DNA from 3 places in the Thauera humireducens genome. Region 2 is predicted to be linked to each of the others. Evidence: predicted binding sites of a transcription regulator. Region 2 holds the regulator's gene; each other region holds the start of a gene.
What was found. The regulator sigma-54, encoded in region 2, starts transcription at its own class of promoters, with help from an activator protein. The targets are predictions, from matches to a motif close to TGGCACGCTTNCTGCTNA.
Positions count from the first base shown of each region.

Region 1: the regulator sigma-54 is predicted to act here: its motif matches at 5,833-5,850, upstream of glnA (type I glutamate--ammonia ligase).
Region 3: the regulator sigma-54 is predicted to act here: its motif matches at 8,537-8,554, upstream of metK (methionine adenosyltransferase).

Region 1 covers NZ_CP014646.1:2,657,950-2,668,303, reverse strand. The annotation lists gene AC731_RS12510 (type III pantothenate kinase) at 1-206, opposite strand, end outside; gene AC731_RS12505 (biotin--[acetyl-CoA-carboxylase] ligase) at 203-1,057, opposite strand; gene ntrC (nitrogen regulation protein NR(I)) at 1,134-2,558, opposite strand; gene glnL (nitrogen regulation protein NR(II)) at 2,594-3,661, opposite strand; gene AC731_RS12490 (DUF4124 domain-containing protein) at 3,713-4,201, opposite strand; gene glnA (type I glutamate--ammonia ligase) at 4,338-5,747, opposite strand; gene AC731_RS12480 (cation diffusion facilitator family transporter) at 5,962-7,155, opposite strand; gene AC731_RS12475 (rhodanese-like domain-containing protein) at 7,218-7,670, shown strand; gene nadA (quinolinate synthase NadA) at 7,771-8,871, shown strand; gene AC731_RS12465 (endonuclease/exonuclease/phosphatase family protein) at 8,897-9,646, shown strand; gene clsB (cardiolipin synthase ClsB) at 9,643-10,354, shown strand, end outside.
Region 2 covers NZ_CP014646.1:3,570,143-3,580,496, reverse strand. The annotation lists gene recA (recombinase RecA) at 1-956, shown strand, start outside; gene recX (recombination regulator RecX) at 969-1,418, shown strand; gene lptB (LPS export ABC transporter ATP-binding protein) at 1,405-2,127, shown strand; gene AC731_RS16630 (RNA polymerase factor sigma-54) at 2,135-3,595, shown strand; gene hpf (ribosome hibernation-promoting factor, HPF/YfiA family) at 3,613-3,936, shown strand; gene ptsN (PTS IIA-like nitrogen regulatory protein PtsN) at 4,073-4,558, shown strand; gene hprK (HPr(Ser) kinase/phosphatase) at 4,527-5,474, shown strand; gene ilvA (threonine ammonia-lyase, biosynthetic) at 5,591-7,111, shown strand; gene AC731_RS16605 (5-formyltetrahydrofolate cyclo-ligase) at 7,124-7,756, opposite strand; gene AC731_RS16600 (lytic transglycosylase domain-containing protein) at 7,755-9,695, shown strand; gene AC731_RS16595 (complex I NDUFA9 subunit family protein) at 9,736-10,354, shown strand, end outside.
Region 3 covers NZ_CP014646.1:2,849,894-2,860,247, reverse strand. The annotation lists gene AC731_RS13435 (GGDEF domain-containing response regulator) at 1-759, opposite strand, end outside; gene metF (methylenetetrahydrofolate reductase [NAD(P)H]) at 895-1,728, opposite strand; gene AC731_RS13425 (TlyA family RNA methyltransferase) at 1,725-2,582, opposite strand; gene ahcY (adenosylhomocysteinase) at 2,604-4,019, opposite strand; gene AC731_RS13415 (methyl-accepting chemotaxis protein) at 4,414-6,048, shown strand; gene AC731_RS13410 (calcium/sodium antiporter) at 6,067-7,158, opposite strand; gene metK (methionine adenosyltransferase) at 7,283-8,446, opposite strand; gene AC731_RS13400 (lysophospholipid acyltransferase family protein) at 8,724-9,623, shown strand; gene AC731_RS13395 (lysophospholipid acyltransferase family protein) at 9,620-10,354, shown strand, end outside.

The DNA of each region.
Region 1 (10,354 bases), 910 kb from region 2:
GCGGCAGTGATCCGCTTGGCCACGGCGGTGCCGGCGACGTTGCTGCCGACGACACGCAGCGGGCCGCGGTGGCGCTCGCGCAGCCGGCCGATCGTATCGATCCCGTCATGCCCCAATGCGCCTTCGTCCAGCACTGCCTGCACTGCGTCGTCGGCGAGAAGACGCCATTTGATGCGGGTATTGCCGGCATCGACGAGCAGGATCATGGTGCCTCCCCGCCGAGCGGGCGCAGCGACACGTCGCCCGCGAGGATGCGCTGCATGCCGGTGTCCGTACGCAGCAGCAAGGCACCGTCGTCGTCCACGCCGGCGCAGATGCCTTCCAGGGCCGTGTGGTCTCCGCTTATCCGCACCGGCAGCTCGGCGAAGGCGTTGCGCTGCTCCCAGGCGTCCTTCAGCGCGGGAAACCCGCCGCTGGCGTAGGTCGCGCAGAGGCGCTCCAGTTCAGCGAGGATGGCAGCGAGCAGGGCAGGCCGGCTCGGCACGTCGCCGTCGAGCGCGCGTGCAAGGTCGGTCACGCCGGTCTGGGCCTCGATGCGGACATCCGGCGGCAGGCGCAGGTTGATGCCGATGCCGATGACCGCGGCAAGCCCGCGCGCGTGGCCCGTGCTCAGCTCGACAAGGATGCCGACCAGCTTCTCGCCATTGACCAGCACGTCGTTCGGCCATTTCAGTTGCAGGCCGACGACGCCGAAGCGCTCGAGGGCCTGTGCGACGGCCAGGCCGGCCACCAGCGACAGGCCGGCGGGGGCCGGCGTGCCGCGGGCGAAATGCCAGACGCTGGAGAAGGTGAGGCTGCCATCCGGCCAGGACTGCCACTGCCGGCCGCGACGGCCGCGGCCGGCGGACTGGCGTTCGGCCGCCAGGACATGCACGCGGCCGTCATCGGCCGGCGTGTTCTCCATCAGCGCGGTATTGGTCGATACGCACTCCTCGACCCAGTCGATCACGAAATGCGGCGCCTGCGCACCGAGGTGGGCGATGGTGGCGGAGCGTAGAGCGGCTGTGGCGTGCGTGGCGGACAAGGTGTCGGGTGGCGTGATAGGTGACCGCCGCATTATCCGTCATCCCGCGCACCCGCACGAGTGTGGTGCCAACAGTGTGGTACGTGTGGGGGAGGTGATCAGCCGCGCATCAGTCGCTGCCGTGATCGCCATGACCGTTGCGATCTTCCTCCATGCCGAGCTCCTGGATCTTGCGGCTGATGGTGTTGCGGCCGATGCCCAGCAGCTGGGCTGCCTCGATCCGCCGCCCGCCGGTGGCAGCCAGCGCGCGGCGGATCAGGGTGCGCTCGAAGTCGTGCGTGAGCTTCTCGAACACCGCGCCGGGGCTGGCTGCGATCAGGCGGTCGGCTTCCTGGCCGAGGCCGTCGATCCAGCTCGTCGGGGTCTCGCGCGCCGGCTGATCGCGCATCTCGGGTGGAAGGTCGGCCACTTCCACGACCTGGGCGGGCGCCATCACGGTCAGCCAGTGACACAGGTTCTCGAGCTGTCGCACGTTGCCGGGGAAGGGCTGGCTCTGCAGGTATTCGATGGCGGCATCGGAGATGCGCTTGCGCTCCACGCCGAGCTCCTGCGCGCTGCGCTGCAGGAAATGCCTGACCAGCAGCGGAATGTCCTCACGCCGCTCGCGCAGCGGGGGCAGGCGCAGGCGGATGACGTTGAGGCGGTGGAACAGGTCTTCGCGGAACAGGCCCTGGCGTACGCGCTCTTCAAGATCCTGGTGCGTGGCTGCGATCACGCGCACATTGGCGCGGATCGGCTGCTGGCCGCCGACGCGGTAGAAGTGGCCGTCCGACAGCACGCGCAGCAGGCGCGTCTGCAGTTCGGCCGGCATGTCGCCGATCTCGTCGAGGAACAGGGTGCCGCCGTCGGCCTGCTCGAAGCGGCCGCGGCGTTGCGTGGCGGCGCCGGTGAAGGCGCCGCGCTCGTGTCCGAACAGCTCGGATTCGAGCAGGTCACGCGGGATCGCCGCGGTGTTGATGGCAATGAACGGTGCGTCGCGGCGCGGGCTGTGGCGGTGCAGGGCGCGCGCCACGAGTTCCTTGCCGCTGCCCGACTCACCGTTGATCAGCACGGTCGCGTGGGAGTGGGCGAGGCGGCCGATGGCGCGGAACACCTCCTGCATCGCAGGCGCCTGGCCGAGGATTTCGGGTGCAAGCGCCGCCTCTTCTGCTGCACTGTTCTGGTGCATGCCCTGTTCGAGTGCGCGCCGAACCAGTGCAACCGCCTGATCGACGTCGAACGGCTTGGGCAGATACTCGAACGCCCCGCCCTGGAAGGCCGATACGGCGCTGTCCAGATCCGAGTAGGCCGTCATGATGATCACGGGCAGCTGCGGATGGGCGGCCTTCACCTTCTGCAGCAGGTCGAGGCCCGACTCGCCGGGCATGCGGATGTCCGAAAGCATCACTGCGGGTGGCTGGCTCGTGTGTTCGAGGGTCTCGAGCGCCTCGCTGGCGGAGCTGAAGCTGCGGAAGGGGATGTCGTCGCGGCTCAGCGCCTTCTCGAGGACCCAGCGGATGGAGCGGTCATCGTCGATGATCCAGACGTTATTCATTGTTGTATGCACTGTGATGGTGCGCGGCTCGTGGCTTACGCGCGGTCTGAAATCGGCAGCAGGATCGTGAAACAGGTGCGCCCCGGGCGGCTGTCAACATCGATCATGCCCTGGTGTTGCTCAATGAAGCTCTGGGCCAGCGACAGGCCCAGCCCGCTGCCGCCATCGCGTCCCGAAACCAGCGGATAGAAGATCTTGTCGCGAATTTCCACCGGAATGCCGGGACCGTTGTCGATCACTTGCAAGTCCAGTGCCAGCTTGAAGCGACGCTTGGCCAGCGTGACCTGGCGCGCGATGCGGGTGCGCAGGCGGATCTCGCCGTGGCCCTCCAGCGCCTGGGCGGCGTTGCGCACGATATTGAGGATCGCTTGTATCAGCTGTTCGCGGTCGGCGGTCAGTTCGGGCAGGCTGAGATCGTAATCGCGGCGGATGTCGAGGGCGGGGAATTCGGCCAGGATGAGCCGGCGTACGCGCTCGAGCACGTCGTGGATGTTCAGCGGCGCAGGACGCATCATGCAGTGCGAGCTCAGCAGCCGGTTCATCAGGTCCTGCAGGCGATCGGCTTCGGCGATGATGACGTCGGTGAACTCGCGCAGTTGCGGGTCGTCCAGTTCGTGCTGCAACAGTTGCGCCGAGCCGCGGATGCCGCCCAGCGGATTCTTGATCTCGTGCGCGAGGTTACGGATCAGCTCGCGGTTGGCCTGCTGCTGCTGCAGCAGTTGTTCTTCGCGCGCGACGCGCAGCTGGGCGTCGATCGGGCGGAACTCCAGCAGCAGGCGCACGCCGGCGGTGTCGACGGGGCTGACGGTGCAGTCCAGCCGGATCGGGTCGGCGTCGCCGCGGGTGATCGTCAGATCCTGGCCGGTGTAGCTCCAGTTGGTATGCAGCGCGTTCTCGAGTGCGGCGCCGAGTCCCGTCGGCTCGCCGAGCAGGCGGCTCAGCGGCAAGCCCAGCAGCTTACGCTGGCTGATGGCAAACAGGTTTTCCGCGCCCGGATTGATGTAACGGATGACGAGCTTGCCATCCACCAGCACGACGGCGGAGGACAGCAGCTCGAGGCCTGCGAAGGGGCCTGTGGCGATAGGGGGCGGAGACTTCGGCATGGGCGCGTCCTGTTTGTCTTCCCGATGACATGCAAGATGCGCGCCAGCGACTTATCTCAGACCCGAGATCTCCCGGCGCAGGGCTTCGATGTTGCGCTTGTGCAGTTCGACCTTGTCCTTGAAGGGCTGCAGGCGGTCGAGCACCTTCTGGTAGTTGCGTTCGTCGCCCATGCGCACCGACTCCTGTTCGGCAAGCGCCTGCTCGGCAGCGGTCAGCGCGCCCTCTTCGGTGGCCAGTTCGGCTTCCAGGACCTGGCGGCGGGAGTCGTCCCGGGCCCGCTGGTCGGCCGGGCTCACGCGCGGGAAGCCGGACGGCGTGCCGGCGGGGCTGGCGGCGGGGCCTGCGGCCGGGCGGCGGACCGGCGCGGGCACGGTCGAGATTGTCTGGTCGGTATCGAGTGCCTTGCAGCCGCGCGCCACGTTGCGGTCATTCGTGTAGGTGATGCGGCCTTCGGCATCGGTGCATTTGTACACCTCGGCCTGCGCAGGAAGAACGGTACCCAACAGCAGGATCAGGGGGAGGATTCGAAACAGTCGCATGTTCGTGTCCGCGGGCTTGCTGCGCCAGGCGGAAAGGTCCGGCCTGCGCCATCCTGACGGTATGAAGCCCGATTAGACCCGATAAAAAAAGGACGGGCAATGCCCGTCCTTTTCTGGGAGCGCAGTAATCCGGGGATTACAGGCTGTAGTACATGTCGAACTCCACCGGGTGGGTGGTGATGCGCATGCGGTCGACTTCTTCCTGCTTCAGCGCGATGTAGGCGTCGATGAAGTCGTTGGAAAACACGCCGCCACGGGTCAGGAACTCGCGATCCTTGTCCAGGTACTCCAGCGCCTGTTCGAGGCTGGTGCACACGGTCGGGATCAGCGCGTCCTCTTCCGGCGGCAGGTCGTACAGGTTCTTGTCGGCCGGGTCGCCCGGGTGGATCTTGTTCTGGATGCCGTCCAGGCCCGCCATCATCAGTGCGGCGAAGCACAGGTAGGGGTTGGCCAGGGGGTCCGGGAAGCGCGCTTCGATGCGGCGACCCTTCGGATTGGCGACGTAGGGGATGCGGATCGAGGCCGAACGGTTGCGGGCCGAGTAGGCCAGCTTGGTCGGGGCTTCGTAGTGCGGCACCAGACGCTTGTACGAGTTGGTACCCGGGTTGGTGATGGCGTTCAGCGCACGGGCGTGCTTGATGATGCCGCCGATGTAGTACAGCGCGGTCTCCGACAGGCCGGCGTAGCCGTTGCCGGCGAACAGGTTCTGGCCGTCCTTCCAGATCGACTGGTGCACGTGCATGCCGGAGCCATTGTCACCGACGATGGGCTTGGGCATGAAGGTGGCGGTCTTGCCGTACTGGTGGGCGACGTTGTGCACGATGTACTTCAGCACCTGGGTCCAGTCGGCGCGCTTGGTCAGCGTGCTGAACTTGGTGCCGATCTCGCACTGGCCCGCGTTGGCCACTTCGTGGTGGTGCACTTCGACCGGCACGCCGCAGGCTTCGAGCGCGAGCACCATGGCGGCGCGCACGTCGTTGAGGCTGTCGACCGGCGGCACCGGGAAGTAGCCGCCCTTGACGCGCGGACGGTGGCCGGTGTTGCCGCCTTCGAACTTGTCGGCGGTGGACCAGGCGGCCTCTTCCGAGATGATCTTGCTGTACACGCCGGACATGTCGACCGACCATTCGACCGAGTCGAAGATGAAGAACTCGGGTTCCGGGCCGAAGTAGGCGGTGTCGCCGATGCCGGTGCTCTTCAGGTAGGCCTCGGCGCGCTTGGCGATCGAGCGCGGATCACGGTCGTAGCCCTTGCCGTCGGACGGCTCGATGACGTCGCAGGTGATGACCAGCGTGGTCTCGTCGAAGAAGGGGTCGATGTAGGCGGAGCTCGGTTCCGGCATCAGGATCATGTCGGAAGCCTGGATGCCCTTCCAGCCGGCCAGCGACGAACCGTCGAACGGGTGGCCGTGCTCGAAGTGCTCTTCCTCGAAGGCCGAAACAGGCAGGCCGACGTGGTGTTCCTTGCCGCGGGTATCGGTGAAGCGCAGGTCCACGAAGCGGACTTCGTTTTCCTGGATCATCTTCATGACGTCTTGAGCGTTCATTTTCACTCCTGGTGAGATGAGGCGGTGTTTGTAACGAGCGGTCTTGCACCGGCGGTCACCAGTGCGTGAATTTCGTGGTTCAGACAAAGCACTAAGCGTGCCAGCCCTTGTTTCACCTGCAGATCATTGTGCCACAAGGGGGATGTGCGAAAGCGGTGCCTTTGGGGTTGTGCGAACGCACCATTATGGTGCGTTTGATGCGTTGAATGCACCATTATGGTGCGGACTGGCCGTAGAAGCTGATCGAACGGTAGTGGGCGTGCTCTGCCAGCCAGGCTTGCCGCCGTCGCTGGAGCGCCGACTCGCTGTCGGGTGGCAGGGCGGCAGGCAGCAGCACCTCGACATCGACGCGGTTGCCCAGGTAGTGGATCTGGATGCGTTTGGGCTCGACGGCGTCGGTGCCGAGCAGCGCATGCACCATCGCGACGACCTCGTCGCGTTCGGGCAGCGGCCCCGGGGGTACCGTCTGCAGATCGCCGTCGTCCTCCGGGTCGATATGGACCAGGACGTCCTGCACTTCCGGATGCGCCGAGCGTACGCGCAGATAGACCGCGTCGGACACGCGGTGTCCTTCCGACACCGTGAGCCTCGGTGCGACCTGGACATGCGCGTCGCACAGCACGCGGTCCGCCATGCGCCGCGTGCGCATGTCGTGCAGTCCGATCACGCCGGGCGTCTGCTCGATGGTCTGGCGGATGCGCGCGAGCTCCTCTTCCGACAGTCCGGTGTCGATCAGTTCGCGCACCGCCTTCCAGGCGAGGCGAAGGCCCATGTGCAGGATCAGGAAGCCGACGACCGCTGCCGCGAGTGGCTCGAGGAAGGGGTAGCCGGCCAGGCTGCCGCCGATGCCGGCGGCGACGACCAGCGACGACGCCGCGTCGGAGCGGGCGTGCCATGCGTTGGCCTCGAGCATGGGGGCGTTGAGCCGCCGCGCGGCCGCGAGCGTGAAGCGGAACAGGCCTTCCTTGGCCGCCAGCGTGAGCAGCGCCATGACCAGCGCGGCCGGGTGGAGCCCAGGCTGGGCGCCCATGTTCTGCAGGCGCAGGCCCGAACTCCACAGAAAGCCGATGCCGACCGCGGCAAGCACGCCACCGAGCAGCATCGTCGTTGCCGTCTCGATGCGGCCGTGGCCGTAGGGGTGATTGGTGTCGGCCGGGTCCGCGCCACGCCGGCCCGCCAGCAGCACGAGCAGGTCGGTGACCAGGTCGGACAGGGTGTGGGCGGCGTCCGCAACAAGGCTGAACGCGTTCGCGAACAAGCCGATCGCCACCTGCGCGACCGACAGGGTGGCGTTGGTGATGATGGCGACGATGGTCGCGCGCTGGATGTCGCGGCCGCGAACGGCTTCGTCGGTGTGCTGGACGCGTGAGGGACGGGCGGCGGAGAGGGGCAGATCGGGGTCGTTCATGCAGGGGGGCGGGATGGACGCGCTATACTTCGGTCAATATTGGATTCTAGACGGATGTCCGCATGGGAACCTTGTCAGATCTGCTTGCGCTCGCGCAGCAACGTGCGCTCAATCTCGACGTGCCCTACCAGGGCGCGCTGACGCCCGGCGAGGCGTGGCAGGTGCTGCAGCTTGCACCCGGAGCCAGGCTCGTCGACGTGCGCTCCCGCGCTGAACTCGACTGGGTCGGGCGCGTGCCCGACGCGGTGGAGATCGAGTGGGCCTCTTGGCCGGGCATGCAGCGCAACGCCAACTTCGTCAGCCAGCTCAGGCATCAGGTCGATCCGGAGGCGCTTGTCATGTTCATGTGCCGCTCCGGTGCGCGCTCGGACGGTGCCGCGCGTGCGGCCGTCGAGGCCGGCTACAGCAACTGCTACAACGTCCTCGAGGGCTTCGAGGGCGACAGGGATGCCAACGGCCAGCGCAACCGCATCGGCGGCTGGCGTCACGCCGGTCTGCCCTGGCATCAGGGCTGACACATCCCGACAACACGGGCCGGAGCGACGCCGGAACCCCTCCAGGCGCCCGCCGGTCCGACATACGAAGGTAACGCCCCACAGGAGCCGGATTCGCATCATGCAAGTAGCCACCATCAGCTTCGACCGCTTCAACGTGCTCGCCGACAACGAGGCGCAGGAGCGCATCCGTGCCGCCCGCGCCCGCCTCGGCGAACGGGCGGTGCTGCTGTGCCACCACTACCAGCGTGCAGACGTGTACCAGCACGCCGACCTCACCGGTGACTCGCTCAAGCTCGCCCGCCTGGCCTCGCAGACCGACGCCGAGTACATCGTGTTCTGCGGCGTGCATTTCATGGCCGAAGTCGCCGACATCCTCTCCAATCCGAGCCAGATCGCGATCCTGCCCGACCTCGCCGCCGGCTGTTCGATGGCCGACATGGCCAACCTGGCCAAGGTCGAGCGCTGCTGGCGCGAACTTGCCGAAGTGCTCGACCGGCCTGACGAACGGATCACGCCGGTCACCTACATCAACTCGGCGGCCGATCTCAAGGCCTTCTGCGGTGAGCACGGCGGCATCGTGTGCACCTCGACCAACGCGCCGACCATCCTCGACTGGGCGTTCTCGAAGCGCGAGAAGGTGCTGTTCTTCCCCGACCAGCACCTGGGGCGCTGGACCGGCTACAAGAAGGGCATCCCGCTCGACGAGATGGTGGTGTGGGACCCGGATCTCGAATACGGCGGGCTGACGCCCGAGCAGATCCGCAAGGCCAAGATCCTGCTGTGGAAGGGGCACTGCTCGGTGCACCAGATGTTCCAGCCGGTGCATATCGACCGCTGGCGCGAGAAGAACCCGCAGGGCCTCGTGATCTCGCACCCGGAGAGCAGCCTCGAGGTGTGCCAGAAGTCCGACTACGTCGGTTCCACCGAATACATCATCAACACGATTGCGGCCGCACCCGCAAACACGCACTGGCTGGTGGGCACCGAGCTCAACCTCGTCAGTCGCCTGGCCGAAGAGATGAAGCCGCAGGGCAAGGTCGTGCAGTTCATGGCGCCCACGGTGTGCATGTGCTCGACGATGCAGCGCATCGACCCGCAGCATCTGGCATGGACGCTCGAGAATCTTGCCGAAGGCAATGTCGTCAACCAGATCAAGGTGCCGCAGCACGAGGCCGAACTCGCGCGCATCGCCCTCGATCGCATGCTGGCGGTGTCCTGAGCCGCTACCCCGGAGCCCGGCGGCCATGACGCTGAGGATCTGCAGCTACAACATCCACAAGGGCTTCTCGCAGTTCAACCGCCGCATGGTGGTGCATGAACTGCGGGATCGCCTGCGCACGCTGGACTCCGACCTCGTCTTCCTGCAGGAGGTGCAGGGCCTGCACCTCGTGCATCCCAACCGCCATCCGAACTGGCCGGCGCTGCCGCAGCATGAGTTCCTGGCGGAAGAGGCCTGGCACGAGACCGCCTATGGCGGCAATGCGGTGTATGACCACGGCCACCACGGCAACGCCATCCTCAGCCGCCACGCCATCCTCAGTCAGGCCAACCAGGACGTGTCCGACCATCGCTTCGAGCGCCGCGGCCTGCTGCATTGCGAGATCGAGCTGCCCGGTTTCGATGTGCCGGTGCATTGTGTCTGCGTGCATCTCGGCCTGATCGGCGGCAGCCGCCGGCGGCAGATGGAGGCACTGGCCGAGCGCATGGAGCGTCTGGCGCCCGACGGCGCGCCGCTCATCATCGCCGGCGACTTCAACGACTGGCGCAACCGCGCCGACAACCTGCTTGCGCATCGCCTTGGTCTCACCGAGGCCTTCGGCAGCGGCCGCGGGCGGCCGGCACGCAGCTATCCGAGCGCGCTGCCCTTCTTCCGACTCGACCGCATCTACGTGCGCGGCTTCCGTGTGCGACGTGCCGAGGTGCATTTCGGCGCGCCCTGGGCGCAGATCTCCGACCATGCGGCCCTGACGGCCGAACTGGAGCCGCTGGCTTGATTCCCAGCCCGCTGCCAGGGAATGCCCTGACGCTGCTGGAGAATGGCGAGCAGTATTTCCCGGCGCTGCGTGCCGCCATCGACGGCGCCGAGCGCGAGATCTTCCTGCAGACCTACATCTTCGAGCCGGACGAGACCGGCCGCAGCGTCGCCGATGCGCTCGAGCGCGCGGCGGCGCGCGGGGTCGAGGTGCGCGTCATGGTCGACGGCTTCGGCGGGCGCAGCTTCGTGGCCCAGCTGATGCCGCGGATGATCGAGCGGGGCGTGCAGGTGCTGATCTACCGGCGCGAGCTGCGGCCGCTGTCGCTGCGTCGCCACCGCCTGCGCCGGCTGCACCGGAAGGTCGTGGTGATCGACGGCCGGGAGGCCTTTGTCGGCGGCATCAACATCATCGACGACTACGAGCACGGCGCGGCGGTACCGCATCCGCGTTTCGACTATGCGGTGCAGGTGCGGGGGCCGGTGCTCGAACAGATCGTCGCCTCCGTGCACCGCCTGTGGCGCCTGGTGGTGTGGGCGAGCTTTCGCCGTCGCCAGCATGCGCCCTTGATCGCGCCGGCGCAGACGGCCGTCGTTGGTGACATCCGCGCCGCCTTCGTCGTGCGCGACAACCTGCGCTTTCGTCACGCGATCGAGGACGCCTATCTGTCGGCGATCGGTCGCGCCCGCCACGAGATCGTGATCGCCAACGCCTACTTCTTTCCGGGGC
Region 2 (10,354 bases):
GCATGGGCGACGGCAACGTCGAACGCGACATCCAGACCGTGTCCACCGGCTCGCTCGGGCTCGACATCGCACTCGGCCTCGGCGGCCTGCCGCGCGGTCGTGTGGTCGAGATCTACGGCCCGGAATCATCCGGCAAGACCACGCTGACGCTGCAGGTCATCGCCGAGATGCAGAAGCTCGGCGGCACCGCCGCGTTCATCGACGCCGAACATGCGCTCGACGTCGGCTATGCCGAAAAGCTCGGCGTCAACATCCAGGACCTGCTGATCTCCCAGCCCGACACCGGCGAACAGGCGCTCGAGATCGCCGACATGCTGGTGCGCTCGGGCGGCGTGGACGTGGTCGTGGTCGACTCGGTCGCCGCGCTGACGCCCAAGGCCGAAATTGAAGGCGAGATGGGCGACCAGCTGCCCGGCCTGCAGGCCCGCCTGATGTCGCAGGCGCTGCGCAAGCTCACCGCCAACATCAAGCGCACCAACACGCTGGTCATCTTCATCAACCAGATCCGCATGAAGATCGGCGTGATGTTCGGCAGCCCGGAGACCACCACCGGCGGCAACGCGCTCAAGTTCTACGCCTCGGTGCGCATGGACATCCGCCGCACCGGCACGATCAAGAAGGGCGACGAGGTCGTCGGGTCCGAGACCCGCGTCAAGGTGGTGAAGAACAAGGTCTCGCCCCCGTTCAAGGAAGCGCACTTCGACATCCTGTACGGCGAGGGCATCTCGCGCGAAGGCGAGATCATCGATCTCGGCGTCGACCACAAGATCGTCGACAAGTCCGGCGCCTGGTACGCCTACAAGGGCGACAAGATCGGCCAGGGCAAGGACAACTCGCGCGAGTTCCTGCGCAACAACCCTGCGCTGGCGCGCGAGATCGAGAACAGGGTCCGCGTCGCGGTCGGTCTGCCTGAAATGCCGCCGGCGACGCCCGCTGCGGCAGCCGCCGAGGCCTGAGCGCCCGACGCCATGGCCGAGCCCAGCCTGCGCGAGCGCGCCCTTCGCCACCTCGCCCGCCGCGATCATTCGCGCGCCGAGCTGGCGCGCAAGCTCGCCGCGCATGGCGAGGCCGACGAGGTCGAGGCCGTCATCGCACGCATGGGCGAACTCGGGTTGCAGTCCGACAGCCGCTTCGCGGAAGCCTTCGTGCGCGGCAAGGCCGCGCGTTTCGGCGCGAGCCGGCTGCGCAACGAGCTGGCCCGTCGCGGCATCGAGCGCGAGCTGATCGACGAGGCCATCGCCGGCGAATGTACCGAGTCCGAGATCGAGCGTGCCCGCAGCGTGCTGCATGGCCGCTTCCGCGAGCCGCCGACCGACCCCCGCGAGTGGGCCCGGCAGGCGCGCTTCCTGCAAACCCGCGGCTTTGCGCCCGACCTGATCCGCAAGCTGCTGAAAGAGCCCTACGATGAGTCTGCTTAAGGTCGCCGGTCTGCAGAAGCGCTACAAGGCGCGCACGGTGGTGCACGACGTCGGCTTCGAGGTCGGCTCGGGCGAGGTCGTCGGCCTGCTCGGCCCCAACGGGGCGGGCAAGACCACCTGCTTCTACATGATCGTCGGCCTGGTGCGTGCCGACGGCGGCCAGATCGGACTGGACGGCAAGGATCTCACCCACCTGCCGATTCACGCCCGCGCCCGCCTCGGCCTGTCCTACCTGCCGCAGGAAATGAGCGTGTTCCGCAAGCTCACGGTGGCCGAGAACATCCGCGCGGTGCTCGAACTGCAGGGGCTGGAGTCACGCCAGATCGACGAACGCCTGCAGGAACTGCTCGAGGAACTGGGCATCACCCACCTGCGCGACAACACCGCGATCTCCCTGTCGGGTGGCGAACGCCGCCGCTGCGAGATCGCCCGCGCGCTCGCCACCGATCCGCGCCTGATCCTGCTCGACGAGCCTTTCGCCGGCGTCGACCCGATCGCCGTGATCGATATCCAGAAGATCATCCGCTTCCTCAAGGAACGCGGCATCGGCGTGCTCATCACCGACCACAACGTGCGCGAGACGCTTGGCATCTGCGATCGCGCCTATATCATCAGCGAGGGTCGCGTGCTCGCCAGCGGCCAGCCTGACGAGATCATCGCCAACGAGAAGGTGCGCCAGGTCTACCTCGGCGAACATTTCCGCCTCTAGCGCCCGAATGAAACCCAGCCTCCAGCTCAAGCTCTCGCAGCACCTCACGCTGACGCCTCAGCTGCAGCAGTCGATCAAGCTGCTGCAGCTGTCCACGCTCGAGCTGAACCAGGAGATCGAGCGCTTCCTGCTCGAGAACCCGATGCTCGAGCGCGAGGAGATCGACGACTTCGTGCCGCAGCCCGGTCTCGCCACCAGCACCCCGCCTGCCGAACGTGAGCGCGAGCGCGAACGCGAAACCAGCGCCGAGGCCGCCAGCGACGGCGAAGCAGGAAAGGCGAACGATCGCGAGGACAACGAGGAAGGCATCGACTGGTCCAACGTCGGCAGTGGCGCCCAGGCCAAGCGCGACGATGACGACGACACCGACTTCCAGGAGTTCCAGGCGGCCGAGCTGTCGCTTCGCGACCACCTCGACGAACAGGTGGCGCTGTCGCCGCTCTCCGACCGCGACCGCGCGCTGGTGCGCTTCATCATCGAGGCGCTGGACGACGACGGCTACTTGCACCAGCCGCTCGAGGAATTGCTCGAGTTGCTACCACCCGAGCTCGACATCGACCTCGACGAGCTTTCCATCGCGCTGCGCCACGTGCAGCACCTCGACCCTGCCGGCATCGGCGCACGCAGCCCGCAGGAATGCCTGTCGCTCCAGTTGCGTGCGATGCCCGAGACGCCGACGCAGATGCTCGCGCTCGAGATCGTTGACCAGCATCTCGAACTGCTCGCCGAGCGCAACTTCGCGCGCCTCAAGAAACACACCGGTTGCGACGACGACCAGCTGCGCGCTGCCCACGCTCTGATCTGCAGCCTCGACCCGCATCCGGGCTCGCGCCACTCCGTCTCCGAGACGCGCTACGTGCTGCCTGACGTCATCGTGCGCAAGATCCGCGGGCGCTGGACCGTCAGCCTCAACCAGGACGCGATGCCGCGCCTGCGCGTCAACCGGCTCTACGCCAGCCTGCTGCAGCAGAACCGCGGCCAGGGCGGCGGCCTGACCGGCCAGTTACAGGAAGCACGCTGGCTGATCAAGAACGTCCAGCAGCGTTTCGACACCATCCTGCGGGTCTCCCAGGCCATCGTTGACCAGCAGCGGCAGTTCTTCGATCATGGAGACGTGGCGATGCGGCCACTCACTCTCCGGGAGATCGCGGACCAGCTCGAACTGCACGAATCCACCGTTTCGCGCGTCACAACGCAGAAATACATGGCGACGCCGCGCGGTGTGTTCGAACTCAAGTATTTCTTCGGCAGCCACGTCTCCACCGACACTGGCGGAGCGGCCTCTTCCACGGCGATTCGGGCACTGATTCGTCAACTGGTGGACGCCGAGGACAGCAAGAAGCCGCTGTCCGACGCACGGATTGCAGAAGTTTTGGGCCAGCAGGGTATCGTGGTCGCACGACGCACCATCGCGAAGTACCGCGAATCACTGAATATCCCGCCGGTCAGTCTGCGCAAATCGATCTGACAACAACAGGAGTTACCATGAATCTCAACATCACCGGGCGCCACGTCGAGGTCACCCCGGCCATCCGTGACTACGTGAGCACCAAGCTTGACCGCGTCATCCGCCACTTCGACAACGTCACCAGCGTGGCGGTGATCCTCTCCGTCGAAAAGCTGAAGCAGAAGGCCGAAGTCACGCTGCACGTGCGCGGCAAGGATCTCTTCGTCGAAAGCGACGACGCAGACATGTACGCCGCCATCGACTCGATGGCTGACAAGCTCGATCGTCAGGTGCAGAAATACAAGCAGAAGATGGCCGACCACAACCACGAAGCCCTGAAGCATCAGGAGCCGGAAGCCTGATTGCCAGGTTGCGGTTTTATGTCCGGGGTGTGGGTATAATGCGCGCGTTTTCAAGACGCGGCTTCAACGCATCCCGGTCCGTCCGATCGCCCAGCGCGGCGCCAGCGGCAACGGCGCTGCGCAAGCTCCACTGCGAATGAGCCTGATACCTCAACTCCTGCCACTGTCCAATGTGGTGGTCGATCTCGATGCAAGCAGCAAGAAGCGTGTCTTCGAACAGGCGGGGCTGCTTTTCGAGAACAACCAGGGCATCGCCCGCAGTCTCGTGTTCGACAGCCTGTTCGCTCGAGAACGGCTTGGCTCCACAGGCCTCGGCCAGGGCATCGCCATCCCGCATGGCCGCATCAAGGGCCTGAAGGAAGCGGCCGGCGCCTTCCTGCGCCTGGCTGCCCCGGTGCAGTTCGATGCGCCCGATGGCCGCCCGGTGAATCTCCTGTTCGTGCTGCTGGTGCCCGAGCAAGCCAACGAGACCCACCTGCAGCTCCTGTCCGAGCTCGCGCAGATGTTCAGCGACCGCGCCTTCCGCGAAGCACTACTGAACGCGCCCGACGCCGAACACATCCACCAGATGTTCCTCGACTGGGGTACCGATGCGGCAGACAAGCGTCGCGAGGCTGTTTGAGGCCCAGCGCGAGCGCCTTGAACTCACCCACGTCAGCGGACGGCTCGACGCCACGCTGGCCGTCGCTGAAGAGCGTATCTGGCCGGCCGACCTCGTCGGCCACCTCAACCTGATCCACCCCACGCGCCTGCAGATCATTGGCGCAGCCGAGCTGGCCTGGGCACGGCGCCAGACGACCGACAAGGTCGCCCATCACCTCAACGAGATCCTGTCGACCCGGCCACCGGCCATCATCATCGCCGACGGCTGTGCTGCCTCGAACATCATCCACGGCATCTGCGAGGCCCACGACGTCGCCCTGTTCACCACGCCGCAGCCCGCGGCCGGCGTGATCGACCAGCTGCGCCTTTACCTGTCACGGGAACTGGCCGAGAAGATCTCCTTGCACGGCGTCTTCATGGACGTGCTCGGTGTGGGCGTGCTGATCACCGGCGATTCGGGCGCAGGCAAGTCGGAACTCGCGCTGGAGCTGATCTCGCGTGGCCACGGCCTGGTGGCGGACGACGTCGTCGAGTTCTCGCGCGTCGCCCCCACCGTGCTCGAAGGACGCTGCCCGCCGATGCTGCAGGACTTCATCGAAGTCCGCGGCCTGGGCATCCTCAACATCCGCACCATCTTTGGCGAGACGGCCTGCCGGCGCAAGATGCGCTTGCGCCTGGTCTGCCACCTGGAGCGCCGTCAGCCGGGCGCGGGCGACCCCTCCCGCCTGCCCCTGCAGCAGGAGGTCAAGGACATCCTCGGCGTGAAGGTGGCGCGGGTCGTGCTGCCCGTCGCCGCGGGACGCAACCTCGCCGTGCTGCTCGAAGCGGCCGTGCGCTCGACGATCCTGCAGTTGCGCGGCGTCGACACGATGCAGGAACTCATCGACCGCCAGATGCGGTTGATGCAGGCCGAAGGCCACGACCCCAAGGCCTGACTCGCACCCCGTCGCGTTCCGCCGCGCGGCGTCGTGACAGCCCGCCTTGCCGCAGCGCCGCATCGGCTGCTACCCTCGACCCCTTTGCTGCTTCAGCTTCACCGCGAGCCCCCCTCATGAGCACCCCCACGGATTATCTCGAGCGCATCCTCAACGCGCAGGTCTACGACGTTGCCGTCGAGACGCCGCTCGACCTCGCCACCAATCTGTCCGCGCGCGCGCACAACCGCATCTTCCTCAAGCGCGAGGACATGCAGCCGGTGTTCAGCTTCAAGATCCGCGGGGCCTACAACAAGATGGCCAAGCTGTCTCCACAGGCTCTCAAGCGCGGGGTGATCTGCGCTTCCGCCGGCAACCACGCCCAGGGCGTGGCCTTGTCGGCGGCCAAGCTCGGTGTGCGCGCAGTGATCGTGATGCCGAGCACCACGCCGGCAATCAAGATCGACGCGGTCAAGGCGCGCGGCGGCGAGGTCGTGCTCGCCGGCGAGTCCTACTCCGACGCCTACGCGCACGCCCTCGAACTCGAGAAGGCAGAGAAGCTCACCTTCGTCCATCCCTTCGACGACCCGGACGTGATCGCCGGCCAGGGCACGGTGGGCATGGAGATCCTGCGCGCGCATCCGAAGCCGATCCACGCGGTGTTCTGCTGCGTCGGCGGTGGCGGCCTGATCGCCGGCGTGGCGGCCTACATCAAGCGCCTGCGTCCGGAGACGAAGATCATCGGCGTCGAGGCTGTCGACGCCGATGCGATGACCCAGTCGCTGGCGGCGGGCAAGCGTATCGCGCTCGATCAGGTCGGCATCTTCGCCGACGGCGCGGCTGTCAAGGAAGTGGGCGCGGAGACCTTTCGCCTGTGCCAGCAGTACGTCGACGAGATGATCGTGGTCGACAACGACGCGATCTGCGCGGCGATCAAGGACGTGTTCGAAGACACCCGCTCCATCCTGGAGCCTGCGGGCGCGCTGGCCGTGGCCGGCGCCAAGGAATACGCCAGGCGCCACAAGCTGCGCGACAAGAGCCTGGTCGCGGTGGCCTCGGGCGCGAACATGAACTTCGATCGCCTGCGCTTCGTCGCCGAACGCGCCGAACTGGGCGAACAGCGCGAGGCGGTGCTGGCGGTGACGATTCCGGAGAAACCGGGTTCGTTCCGCAAGTTCATCAGCGTGCTCGGCAACCGCAACATCACCGAGTTCAACTATCGCTACGCCGATGCCAGGCAGGCGCACATCTTCGTCGGCGTCACGGTTCACAACCGCAACGAGGCCGGCCGCCTGGTCGAGATGCTCGAGCGCCACGAGCTGCCCGCCCTCGATCTCACCGACGACGAGCTGGCCAAGACCCACGTGCGCTACATGGTGGGCGGCCACTCGCCGCAGGCCGAGAACGAGGTCGTCTATCGCTTCGTTTTTCCCGAGCGGCCCGGCGCGCTGATGAATTTCCTCTCCAACCTGCGCTCGGACTGGAACATCTCGCTGTTCCACTACCGCAACCACGGCTCGGACTTCGGCCGCGTGCTCGTCGGCATGCAGGTACCGCCGGCCGACAAGGCGGCGTTTGACGACTTCCTGCAGCGTCTGGGCTACGAATACGTCGCCGAGACGGACAATCCCGCCTACCGCCTGTTCCTCGCCAGCTGAACCCGCGGCAGCTCAGGCGGCCCGCGCTGCCCCGGCCTCGGTGACGATCCAGTTCATCGGCCGGTCGTGCGGTTGTGGCAGCACGCTGTCGACCCGTCCCAGCTCGAATCCGACCCCGATCGCGATCGTCCGCATCTGCACCAGCGTGCGGTCGAAATAGCCGCCGCCGTAGCCCAGGCGGTAGCCCGCTGCATCGAAGGCATTCAGCGGCACCAGCACTACCTCGGGCTGCACTTCCACTGCGTCAAGCGGATGCGGGATGCCATGCCGGTCGGGCACCATCGGCGCCCCCGGCACCCAGCGCCGGAAATGCATCGCGGTGTCCTTCTCGACCACCACCGGCAACGCCGCGACCCGCTCTTCCCCCTGCGTCAGCCAGTCCGCGACCCAGTCACGCAGATCCGGCTCCGCGCGATAGGGCCAGCAGAATCCGAGCGAGCTCGGCGCCAGTTCGCGGATCACCGCATCGAGATGAAACAGCAGCCGTCGGGTGAGCTCCTGCCGGTCCCCGGCACGCAGTTCCAGCCGCGCTTTCAGGGCCTTTTGCCGCATTCCGTTGCGGCGCTGCACAAGGTCCTCCCGGGGGTCGAAAACAGGCGTCATCACTGTGGTATGGTAGGTCGCAATGGAGAGCAAGAAGAGCATGAAGAAAGGCGTTACAGCCGCACTGCTGGCGGTCGGACTGCTTGCATCGACAGCAGCGCCGGGGCAGACGGTGTCCGAACCCGGCGACACCCGCATCGTCGCCGCTCGCGAAGCGCTGCGCAAGGGCGACCAGCGCATGCTGGAGCAGCTGGCCGCGACCACTGGACCCCATGTCCTCGATGTCTACGTCCGCTACTGGCGGCTGGTGAACGTGCTCGCGCGCCCGGAACCTGCGCCCGACGCCGAGCTTGATGCATTCCTGCACGCGGAAGCCGGTACTGTGCTCGCCGAGCGACTTCGCGCCGACTGGCTGCGCCGGCTGGCCAAGGACGGCGACTGGGCACGCTTCGTCACCCTCTACCCGGCGCTGCGCAATCCCGACTACGAGATGCGCTGCACCGCCTGGACCGCACGCCTGATGACCGGCGACCGCAGTGCGCTGGAAGAAGTCGCACAGCAGTGGCGCACCCTGGACGACGCCCCTGCCGCCTGCGACACCCCGCTGCGCGCCGCGTTCGAATCCGGCAGCGTCAGCGAGGACGCGGTGTGGCAACGCGCCCGCCGCCAGGTCGACACGCGCAAGCCGGACGACGCGCGCATCACCTGGCGCTGGCTGCCGGCCGAAGCAGCGCCCGCCGCCGCGCAGGTCGAGCACGCCCTGAAGTCGCCGGGCGCCTGGCTCGACCGCCTGCCCGCCAATTTTTCCGTCACCCGCGGCGGCCGCGAACTGGTGCTCGCCGCACTGACGCGTGTCGCGCGCGAGGACTCACGCGGCGCCTACGATCGTCTGTTGCGCCTGCAGGACCGCCTCGGCAGCGAGGAACGCGGCCACATGATGGCCGTCATCGCGATGCACGCGGCGCTGGACCAGTTCCCCGAGGCCCTGGGCCTGTACCGCGCGACGGCCGGCGTCGAGCTGACGCCGCTGCAGCGCGCCTGGCGGGTGCGTGCCGCCCTGCGCGCGCTCGACTGGAAGGGCGTGCGGGACGCGATCGAGGCGCTCCCGGACGGCGAGCGCGAAGCGCCCGAATGGACCTACTGGCTCGGGCGCGCGCATGCCGCCACCGGCAACCGGACCGAGGCCGAGACCCTGTTCGCCCGCATTGCCGGCGAACCGCACTTCTACGGCATCCTTGCCGGGGAGGAGCTTGGCCAGCCGTTCTCGCCGCCACCGTCAAATGGCCTGCTGCCTGCAGCACGGCTCGCCGAAGCGGAAAGCGATCCGGGCCTGCAGCGCGCGCTCGCCCTGTACCGACTGGACATGCGCACCGAGGCGATACGGGAATGGATCTGGGCGCTGCGGGACCGCGACGAGCCCTTCCGCCTCGCTGCCGCACATATCGCCCTGCGCAACGAACTCTACGACCGCGCGATCAATACCGCCGAGCTCGCCAACCCGCGTGCGAACTTCGAACTGCGTTTCCTGACCCCCTACCGCGACCTCATCGAACCGCAGGTGCGCAGCCAGGGGCTCGACCTGGCCTGGATATACGGCCTCATGCGCCAGGAAAGCCGCTTCGTCGTGCCGGCTCGCTCCAGCGCCGGCGCCCAGGGGCTGATGCAGGTCATGCCCGCCACCGGCAAATGGGTTGCCGGCCAGATCGGGCTGCGCAACTACAGCCAGAGCATGCTCGCCGACCCGGACACGAACGTCCTGCTCGGCACCAGCTACATGCGCCTGATCCTCGAGGGACTCGACAACCACCCGGTGCTGGCCAGCGCCGGCTACAACGCCGGGCCGGGGCGCGCACGCCGCTGGCGCGACGAAAAGCCGCTCGAAGGCGCCATCTATGCCGAGACCATCCCCTTCGACGAGACGCGCGACTACGTCCGCAAGGTGATGACCAATGCCGTGATCTACGGTGCCATGCTCGACCGCAGACCGCAGTCGCTCAAGGACCGGCTGGGCGTCGTCAGCCCCCGCCCGGCGCGCGAATGAACACGAACCTTTACGTAAACAGCAACAGCGAGATTCCACCATGCAAGTCAAACGCGTCGTTCTCGTAGGTGGCTCCGGCTTCGTCGGCCGGGCCATCGCCAACCGCCTGGCGAATGCCGGGGTGAGCGTGCTCGTTCCTACCCGCCGCCGCAGCAGGGCCGGCCACATCCTCCTGCTGCCCAACGTCGAGGCCGTCGAAGCCGACGTGCATGATCCGGCCACCCTCGCCCGCCTGTTCGCCGGCGCGGACGCGGTGGTAAGCCTCGTCGGCGTGCTGCATTCGCGCAGCGGCGAGCCCTACGGACCTGACTTTGCCCGCGCCCACGTCGAGCTGCCGAAGAAGATTGTCACCGCCTGTCGCGGCGCAGGCGTAAAGCGACTGGTGCACATCAGTGCGCTCGGGGCGAGCAGCGAAGGGCCGTCCGAGTACCAGCGCTCCAAGGCGGCCGGTGAAGCCGCGATCCGCAGCACGGGCGCCGACCTCGACTGGGTCATCCTGCGCCCCTCGGTCATCTTCGGTCGCGACGACCGCTTCCTGAACATGTTCGCGGAGTTGGCCGGCCTCTTTCCGGTGCTGCCGCTCGCCGGGGCGAACACGCGCTTCCAGCCCGTTCACGTCGAGGACATCGCCGAGATCGTGTGGCGCAGCCTCACGGCAC
Region 3 (10,354 bases), 720 kb from region 2:
GCCCAGCAGCAGGAGTTCGGCCGTGTGCCCGTTGCGCTCGGATTCGGGCGAGAGGCCGAGGTCGCCGATGCGCTTGGCGAGGTAGAACAGGTGGGTCAGCTGGTGCGGGCGCGAGCCGGGTGTGAACGGGGCCTTGTCCGGTGCTTCGTGGTAGTGGATGGGCTCGATCAGGGCCAGCGGCAGGCCCCAGTCGGACAGCAGGGCCGCCGTCAGTTCGTTGTGGTCGGTGTGCAGGCGCTCGTGCTCGAGTTCGGCCAGCCTTGCCCTCGCGTTGGTCTCGTTCAGCAGCCCGGCGTATTCCTGCGGATAGAGGGTCGCCAGCGCAAGCCGCCCGATCTGCGACAGCAGGCCGCAGGCAAACAGTTCCTCGGCCGCACCCGCGCCCGTCATCCGGCCGAACTCCTGCATCGCGAGCGCCACCAGCAGCGAGTAGGACCAGAAGCGTTCGTAGTCGAATCCCGCACAGGGACCGGAGTGATACTGGTCGATCAGCGAGAAGCCCATCGCCAGGTTGCGGACCGTGCCCATGCCCAGGCGCATGATCGCGTCGGTGACGGAGGCGATCGGTCGGACGCCGCTGCTGGCCGCGTTGGCGTTGCGGATCAGCCGCCCCGCCAGCGCCGGGTCGGTCTGGGCAATGTGCGCGATCTCGCTGATCGTCGTGTCTTCATTGCGGCACATCTCCAGGATTGCGAGCGCGACGCCCTTCGGGCTCGGCAGTTCGCCGGTCAGCGGGATGTGTTGAAGTGTCTTGATCATGATGACCTTCGTCAGGCGACGGCGCGTGCCGCAGGCGATGCCTGCATGTTAGCCCGCACGGCGGAGCGGTGGAGCAAGCGCGGGACGAAGTGCGATTGGTCACGGCCGCCGACCGAACTGCGGCCGTGACGGGCGTCAGTGGTGCAGCCCGAGCCGGCGGCAGATCTCGATCGTCGGGCCGGCCATGTTCATGCTGTAGAAGTGCAGTCCAGGCGCACCCTCGGCGATCAGCTTCTCGCACAGGCGGGTGACCACGTCGAGGCCGAAAGCGCGGATCGCATCGGCGTCGTCGCCGTAGCTCTCGAAGGTCTTGCGCATCCAGCGCGGGATCTCGGCGCCGCAGGCGTCGGAGAAGCGCGCCAGCTTGCTGAAGCTGCCGATCGGCATGATGCCGGGCACGATGGGGATGTCGACACCCAGCTTGCGCACCGCATCGACGAAGTGCAGGTAGGCGTCGAGGTTGTAGAAGTACTGCGTGATCGCGGAATTGGCGCCGGCGTCGGCCTTGCGCTTGAAGGCGAGCAGGTCGTCCTTCGGGCTGCGGGCCTGCGGGTGCCATTCCGGGTAGGCGGCGACTTCGATGAGGAAGCGGTCGCCGGTTTCGGCGCGGATGAACTCCACCAGCTCGTTGGCATAGCGGAACTCGCCTGCCGCGCCTGCGCCCGAAGGCAGGTCGCCGCGCAGCGCGACGATGCGGCGGATGCCGGCGTCGGCGTATTCGCGCAGGATCTCGCGGATGCTGTCGCGGGTCGAGCCGATGCAGGACAGGTGCGGTGCCGCCTCGTAGCCGGCGGCGGCGATTTCCTTGACGGTGGCGAAGGTGCGCTCGCGGGTGGAGCCGCCGGCGCCATAGGTGACGGAGAAGAAGGCGGGCTTCAGGGCCGCCAGCTTGTCGCGCGTGGCACGCAGCTTGTCGGCGCCTTCGGCGGTGTTGGGGGGGAAGAACTCGATCGAGATGTCGATGCTCATGGTGTGTCCGGATCGGTGTCGCCACCCGGCGTGCGGATGGCGTGGAAGAAGAATTCGCGGTTGCCGTCGCCGCCGGTGATGGGCGAATCGAACCAGTCGAGGATGATCAGCCCGGCGGCGTGGGCCGCTTCGCGCAGGCGGGTTTCGACCTCGGCGTACAGCGAGGCGTCGCGCACGATGCCGCCCTTGCCCAGGCCTTGCTGGCCCACCTCGAACTGCGGTTTGACCAGCGCCAGCACATGGCCGCTGGGCGACAGCAGGTCCGCCCACTGCGGCAGCAGCAGGGCGAGCGAGATGAAGCTGGCGTCGCACACCAGCAGATCGAAACCGTGCGGCGGGCAGTGCGTGCCGAGATCCGCCGTGGTGAGCTGGCGGGCGTTGAGGCCTTCGAGCGTGACGCAGCGGTGATCCTTGCGCAGGCGCGGATGGAGCTGGTCGTGGCCGACCTCGACCCCGACCACCTTCGTCGCACCGGCCTGCAGCAGGCAGTCGGTGAAGCCGCCGGTGGACTGGCCGATGTCGAGACAGATGGTGCCGCGCACGTCCAGGCCGCTGCGCGCGAGCGCGCCTTCGAGCTTGAGCGCGCCGCGGGAGACGAAGCGGTCGCTGTCGTCCGGAATGACGGCCAGCCGGGCGTCGGGCGGCAGTTCCAGCGCCGGCTTGGTGACCGGCTGGCCCTCATGGCTGACGCGACCGGCCTCGATCAGCGCGCGCGCCGCAGTGCGCGAGGGCGCGAGCCCCTGCGCCACCAGCAGCTGGTCGATCCTCAGCAGGCCGTGGCGATCGACCGGCTGCCTGTGCTCGGCCGCATGGCGCGGCCGTCCCTGGCGGGCATGGAAGGAATTCATGCTCATCGGGACGGCCTCCGGCGTCGCTCAGTAGCGGTACGAGTCGGTCTTGTACGGGCCCTGCTTCGGCACGCCGATGTAGGCCGCCTGCGCGTCGCTCAGCTCGGTGAGCTGCACGTTGAGCTTCTTCAGCTGCAGGCGGGCGACCTTCTCGTCGAGGTGCTTGGGCAGGGTGTAGACGCCCACCGGGTAGTCCGCCGTGCGGGTGAACAGCTCGATCTGCGCGATCGTCTGGTTGGCGAAGGAGCTCGACATGACGTAGCTCGGGTGGCCGGTGGCGCAGCCGAGGTTCACCAGGCGGCCCTTGGCGAGCAGGATGATGCGCTTGCCGTCGGGGAAGATGATGTGGTCGACCTGCGGCTTGATCTCTTCCCACGGGTACTGCTCGACCGAGGCGACGTCGATCTCGTTGTCGAAGTGGCCGATGTTGCACACGATGGCCTGGTCCTTCATCTTCGCCATGTGGTCGTGGGTGATCACGTGGTAGTTGCCGGTGGCGGTGACGAAGATGTCGGCCTTGTCGGCGGCGTACTCCATGGTCACCACGCGATAGCCTTCCATCGCGGCCTGCAGTGCGCAGATCGGGTCGATCTCGGTCACCCACACCTGGGCGGACAGCGCGCGCAGCGCCTGCGCCGAGCCCTTGCCCACGTCGCCGTAGCCGCAGACCACGGCGATCTTGCCGGCCACCATCACGTCGGTGGCGCGCTTGATGCCGTCGACCAGGGACTCGCGGCAGCCGTACAGGTTGTCGAACTTGGACTTGGTCACCGAATCGTTGACGTTGATCGCCGGGAACTTCAGTTCGCCGCGCGCGTGCATCTGGTACAGGCGGTGCACGCCGGTGGTGGTCTCCTCGGTCACGCCCTTGATCTGCGCCAGGCGGGTCGAGTACCAGGTCGGGTCCTGCGCCAGCTTGGCCTTGATGGCGGCGAAGAGGATGGTTTCCTCTTCCGAGCCCGGATTGGCCAGCACCGCGAGATCAGCTTCCGCACGCGCGCCCAGGTGCAGCAGCAGGGTGGCGTCGCCGCCGTCGTCGAGGATCATGTTCGAATAGCCGCCGTCGGCCCATTCGAAGATGCGGTGGGTGTAGTCCCAGTAGTCTTCCAGCGACTCGCCCTTGACCGCGAACACCGGCACGCCGGAGGCGGCGATGGCGGCGGCGGCGTGGTCCTGGGTCGAGAAAATGTTGCACGAGGCCCAGCGCACTTGGGCGCCGAGCGCGGTCAGCGTCTCGATCAGCACCGCGGTCTGGATGGTCATGTGCAGCGAACCGGTGATGCGCGCGCCCTTCAACGGCTGGCTGGCGGCGTATTCCTCGCGGATCGCCATCAGGCCGGGCATTTCGGTTTCGGCGATGCGGATTTCCTTGCGACCCCAGTCGGCGAGCGACAGGTCGGCAACGACGAAATCGGTGAAGTTCTTGTCAGCCACAGCGTTCATGTGAAGCTCCATGCTATGGCCGGGCGGGAGGGGAGAGGGCAGCGCGAACTGACTGCAAGGGGCTCACCCGACATCCCGAACCCGGCAGGGTTGAAGATGATTAGCAGGGTGAGCGCCGTTGACTGCTGCCCGCCATGGCGGCGGGGTCCGAGCCTGGGGGCCAGGGCCGGACGGCCCGGCGCCTCGCAGCGCTCCTCGGAGTGCTCGGATTATAGCTGATGGCGGCGGTCGTGAACCGTGATGCAGCTGGCGCGCGATGCGCGACCAGCCTCCCGAGCGTGACATCGTCCCTAAAGGCTTTCGTCATGCTGCCGATATGCTTATAAGAATATTCTTATTACAGCCCGGGCCCGGCGCCGGGGCACTCTCCCTTACTGCACGCAAGAGAACAGATATGGCTTCCAACACCCTGTCCGTAAGATCCCAGCTGGTGCTGCTGGCCGCCGCGACCTGTGGTCTTTTCCTGCTCGCCCTGGGTGGCGCACTGTGGCAGATGCAGCTCGGCGGCGAGCGCCTGTCCGGCTTCATCGACACCGAGCTCGCCGTCGAGCGCGACGTCACCCGCACTTACGCGCAGGGCCTGCAGATGGGCCAGGCGCTGCGCAACATCCTGCTCGACCCGGCCAACTCGAAGGCCTACGAGAACTTCGACCAGGCCAAAAAGCAGTTCGACGCCATGCTGGCGCAGATCGTCGCGCGCGGGCATGTTCTCGATGGCGGCGCGGCGGCGGCTGCGCGCATGCAGGAGGTCGTCCAGCGCTGGGCGCCGCTGCAGGCGGAGGTGATCGCCAAGGTGCGGGCCGACGATCTGCAGGCTGCGCGCGAGGTGCTGGTGCGCGGTGAGACGCCGGCCTGGCGCGAGATCCGCGGCGAACTGCTGAAGCAGATCGAGCATCTCGAGAAGCTGACCGCCGGGATGCGCTCGGATTCGGCCCAGGCGCTGGAGCGCAGCCGGCTCGTCGTGCTGGGGCTGGGCGCCTTTGCGCTGCTGGTGTGCGTGGTGGCCTCGGTGCTGGTGACGCGTAACGTGCTGTGCCGACTGGGTGGCGAGCCCGCCTATGCTGCGGAGGTCGCGCACCGCATCGCCGACGGAGACCTGCAGCAGCGCGTCGTGGTCCGCGGTGGCGACGGACGCAGCCTGCTGGCCGCGATGCAGGGCATGCAGGGCGGACTGGAAACCATTATCCGTGGCATCCGTGCCGATGCCGGGCGGCTTGTGGCCGCGGCCGACACCCTGCGCAGCAACGAGGAGAAGGTGGCCGCGGCGTCGCTCGTGCAGACCGATGCCGCGCAGGCGATCGCAGCCTCGATCGAGGAGCTGAGTACCAGCATCTCGGTGGTGGCCGAGCATGCGAACGACGCCGACCGCCTCAGCGGCGAGTCGGAAGCACAGGTGCGCGACAGCGTGAAGGTGATCAACCAGGCGGTCGAGACCATCGGCCTGGTGGCGCAGCGCATGACCGCATCGGCCGCGGTGGTGGCGGACCTGGGCGTCAGCGCGGAGAGCATCTCCAACATCGCGCAGGTGATCCAGGACATCGCCGAGCAGACCAACCTGCTGGCGCTCAATGCGGCGATCGAGGCTGCGCGCGCGGGCGAGCAGGGGCGCGGTTTCGCCGTCGTCGCCGACGAGGTGCGCAAGCTGGCGGAGCGTACCCGCCAGTCGACCCATGAGATCAACGCCATGATCGAGCGCGTGCAGGCCAATGCCCGGCAGGCCGTGGGGACGATGGAGGACGGACGTCAGCTCGCCGAGCGCGGCGCCGAGAACGCCGAGCGTGCGCGTGCCGCCGTGGCCGCGCTCGAGGGCAGCGCGGTCGAGGTGCGCGAGGTGGTCGGATCGATCAACGTCGCCCTTGGCGAACAGCGCCAGGCCAGTACGGACATCGCCCAGAGCGTCGAGCGCATTGCCCGCATGAGCGAGGAAAGCCACGGTACGACGCGCGATTCGCTGCAGCGCGCCGGGGAGCTGAGCCAGCTCGCCGACGCGCTCGAGCAGTCGGTACGCCGCTTCCGCGTGTCGCCCTGAGAGCCGGCGCCGGGGTGATCAGCGACTGGCTGTGCTGCCCGATTGTCGGACCATGCTGACGACCAGCGTGATCACAGTGATCGGCAGCACATAGCCCAGCATCACGCCCGAGAACGCCGGCAGGCTGCTGTGCTGCTGCGCCTGCAGCACCAGCCAGGCGGTGTAGATGGCGTAGTAGGCGAGGAACACGCCGCCTTCCCAGCGTGCGATCTCGCGGCCCGAGAGCATGATCGGCAGGCAGGCGAAGGCGACGGCCAGCATCACCCACAGGTCGAAGTTGCGTGCAGCCTCCGACACCGGCAGGCCTGCGCCGGTGGTGATGCCCGAGGCGATGCCCGAGGCGCCGAGTACGGCCAGGATGTTGAAGATGTTGCTGCCGACCACGTTGCCGACCGCGATTTCGCGCTGGCCCCGCATCGCGGCGACGATCGAGGTCGCGATCTCGGGCATCGAAGTGCCAACGGCCACCACGGTCAGTCCGACCACCAGGTCGCTGATGCCGAAGGCGCGCGCGAAGGCGACGGCAGCGTCCACCAGCCAGTCCGCGCCCACCACCAGCATGACCAGGCCGACCACGATCAGGGCCACCTGCACCGCCCAGTGGCGGTCCCAGGTGGAGGTCGGAATCTCGGTCTCGAACTCGTCCTGCGCCGCCTTCGAGGCACGTCGCGACTGTACGACCAGGAAGATGGTGTAGGCGATGACCAGTGCGAACAGGACGACGGATTCGAGAATGCCGATCCGGCCGTCGAGCGCCATCACCACCAGCAGCGCGGAGACGCCGATCATGATCGGGATCTCCTGGCGGATGATTTGCTCGTCGACCAGCAGCGGTGTGATCAGCGCCGAGATGCCGAGGATGAGCAGCACGTTGCAGATATTGCTGCCCACCACGTTGCCGATCGCGAGGTCGGGGCTGCCGGCCAATGCGGAGCCGACCGACACCGCCATTTCCGGTGCGCTGGTGCCGAAGGCGACCACCGTGAGGCCCACCACTAGCGGCGATACGCCGAAGGAGACCGCCAGGCGCGAGGCGCCGCGCACCAGTACGTCGGCGCCGATGACGAGAACGGTGAGGCCGAGGCCAAACATCAGGACTTGCTGGAGCATGGGCGTATCGAGCGTGCTGGGGAGTTTTGACAGACAGTATAGGCGTCGACGCGTTCGCGGCGCCGTGCCCTGAAAACGAAACGCCCCCCGCCGCTGCCGGCGAGGGGCATGGGACTGGCTTGGATTACAGTCCGGCGTCGGCGCGCAGTGCGGCGGCCTTGTCGGTCTGCTCCCAGCTGAACTCCGGCTCGTCGCGGCCGAAGTGGCCGTAGGCGGCGGTCTTGGAGTAGATCGGGCGCAGCAGGTCCAGGGTCTGGATGATGGCCTTCGGGCGCAGGTCGAAGTGCTTGCCGACCAGTTCGACGATCTTCTCGTCGGCGACCTTGCCGGTGCCGAAGGTGTTGACCATCAGGCTCACCGGGCGCGCCACGCCGATTGCGTACGCCACCTGCACCTCGCACTTGTCGGCCAGGCCGGCGGCGACGATGTTCTTCGCCACGTAGCGGCCGGCGTAGGCGGCCGAGCGGTCGACCTTGGACGGGTCCTTGCCCGAGAACGCGCCGCCGCCGTGGTGGGCCGCGCCGCCGTAGGTGTCGACGATGATCTTGCGCCCGGTCAGGCCGCAGTCGCCGTGCGGGCCGCCGACCACGAAGCGGCCGGTGGGGTTGACCAGGTAACGCACATCGCCCTGCATCAGCTCCTTGGGCAGCACCGGCTTGATGATCAGCTCGATCACCGCCTCACGGATCTGCTCCTGGGTCACGTCCGGGTCGTGCTGGGTGGAGACGACCACGGTGTCGATCGCCACCGGCTTGCCATCGACGTACTTCACCGTCAGCTGGCTCTTGGCATCCGGGCGCAGCCACGGCAGGCGGCCGTCCTTACGCACTTCGGCCTGGCGCTGCATGATTCGGTGCGCGTAGTAGATCGGCAGCGGCATCAGGCTGGGGGTTTCGTTGGTCGCGTAACCGAACATCAGGCCCTGGTCGCCGGCGCCCTGATCGAGCGGGTCGTCGTTGGCGGCATTCACCCCCTGGGCGATGTCGGGCGACTGGCGGTTGATCGCGGCCAGCACGGCGCAGCTCTTGTAGTCGAAGCCGATGTCGGAATTGTCGTAGCCGATGCGGCGGATGACTTCCTGCGCGATTTCGCGATAGTTGGGGTGGGCGGTCGTGGTGATCTCGCCCGAGATCACAACCAGGCCGGTGGACACCAGCGTCTCGCAGGCGACGCGGGCCTTGGGGTCCTCGGCCAGGATGGCGTCGAGGACGCCGTCGGAGACCTGGTCGGCGACCTTGTCGGGATGGCCTTCGGAAACGGACTCGGACGTAAACAGAAATTCAGCCATGTTGCTCTGCTCCAGAAACAGAAAATCCCCGATCAGCCAATGACTTGCGTCTGCGGCCAGCTCCGGGGATTTCGTCGAGCAGCCGACGCTTTAGCAGTATTTGTGACGCGTGCACCCTTGCCACGTCGCCGCCCTGCAAGTTGTCGATTTAACTCGGCGGTCGCCGCGATTATAGACCCGGATCGTCTGCTGTGTAAGCATTCACCCCTGAATCCGGTGTGAAGTCGCGCGCCGGGTGACCGATTTTCGTCGTCCGGCTGCGGCGGACCTTCGTTTCCTGGCCGGTTTCCATTCGCCCGACTCTGACGTGCTGGTCAATCTTTCCTTTCGTCTTCTATCCCGCCTCCCGCTGTCCTGGCTGCACCGTCTTGGCGCGTGGGCGGGCTGGCTCGTGTATCGCGCGTCGCCCTCCTATGCACGGCGCCTGCGCGAGAACCTGTTCAATGCGCTCGGGCGCGAGGACGAGCGCGTGCTGCGTGCGGCCATCGCCGAGGCCGGGCGGCAGGCGCTGGAACTGCCCTGGATCTGGCTGCGCCCGGCCGAGGAAGTCGTGGCGGGCGCCGTGCGTACCGAAGGCTGGGCGCTCGTCGAGCAGGCGCGTGCGGACGGCGCGGGCATCCTCTTCATCACGCCGCACCTGGGGTGCTTCGAGATTACCGCGCAGTGCATCGCGGCCCGGATCCCGATCACCGTGCTCTACCGCCCGCCCCGCAAGCCCGAACTGCAGCCGCTGATGGAAGCGGGCCGCGCGCGCGGCCAGATGCGCACTGCTCCGGCCGACCTGTCGGGCGTGCGCAAGCTGGTCAAGACCCTGCGCAGCCAGGAAGCGGTGGGCATGCTGCCGGACCAGGTGCCGGGCGAAGGCGAAGGCATGTGGGCGCCCTTCTTCGGCAAGCCCGCGTGGACGATGACGCTAGCGGCACGCCTGGCCGCGGTGAAGGGGGTGCGCGTGATCTACACCTGGGCCGAGCGTCTGCCGCGCGGCGAGGGCTTCGTGTTCCGCCTGCAGGCGCCGACCGAGGCGCTGACCGGCGAGCTCGAAACCGACGTCGCCATCATCAACCGCGAGGTCGAGCGCATCATCCTGCAGTGCCCGCAGCAGTACCTGTGGGGTTACAACCGCTACAAGCAGCCGCGCGGCGAGCGTGTCGCCGCCGCCGCGGAGGCCGGGCAATGAGTCGCCTCGCCATCGGGATCTTCTGGCTGCTCCACTGGCTGCCCTTGTCGTTGCTGTCGCGAATCGGTGAAGCGTTCGGCCTGCTGCTCTACGTGTTCGTGGCGCCGCGGCGCAAGGTGGCGCTGACCAACCTGCGGCTGTGCTTTCCGGAACTGTCCGAGGCCGAGCGCCGTGCGCTGGCGCGGCGGCACTTCGCCGTCACCGGGCGCAGCATGCTGGAGCGGGGCCTGGCCTGGTGGGCAAGCCCGGAGCGCCTGCGCAAGCTGGTGCGCATCGAGGGCCTCGAGCGCCTGAACGCGCTGAAGGCCGCAGGGCGGCCGGTGATTCTGCTCACGCCGCACTTCGTCGGTCTCGACATGGCAGGCACCCGGCTGTCGATGGAAGGCGATTTCGTCAGCGTCTATGCCCGGCAGAAGAACGAGGTCTTCGACCACTGGCTGCATCATGGCCGCAGCCGCTTCAACGACCAGCTGCTGCTGTCGCGCAGCGATGGTGTGCGGTCCACAGTGAAGGCGATGAAGGCCGGCCGCCCGCTCTACTACTTGCCCGACCTCGATTACGGACGCCGAGAATCGATCTTCGTGCCCTTCTTCGGCGTGCCGGCCGCCACCATCACCGGTCTGCCGCGCCTGGCGCGCCTGGCCGGTGCCGCGGTGGTGCCCAGCATCGCGCGCGTCCTGCCCGGCGGCAAAGGCTACGTGCTGGAGCTGGGCGAGCCGTGGGCGGACTAT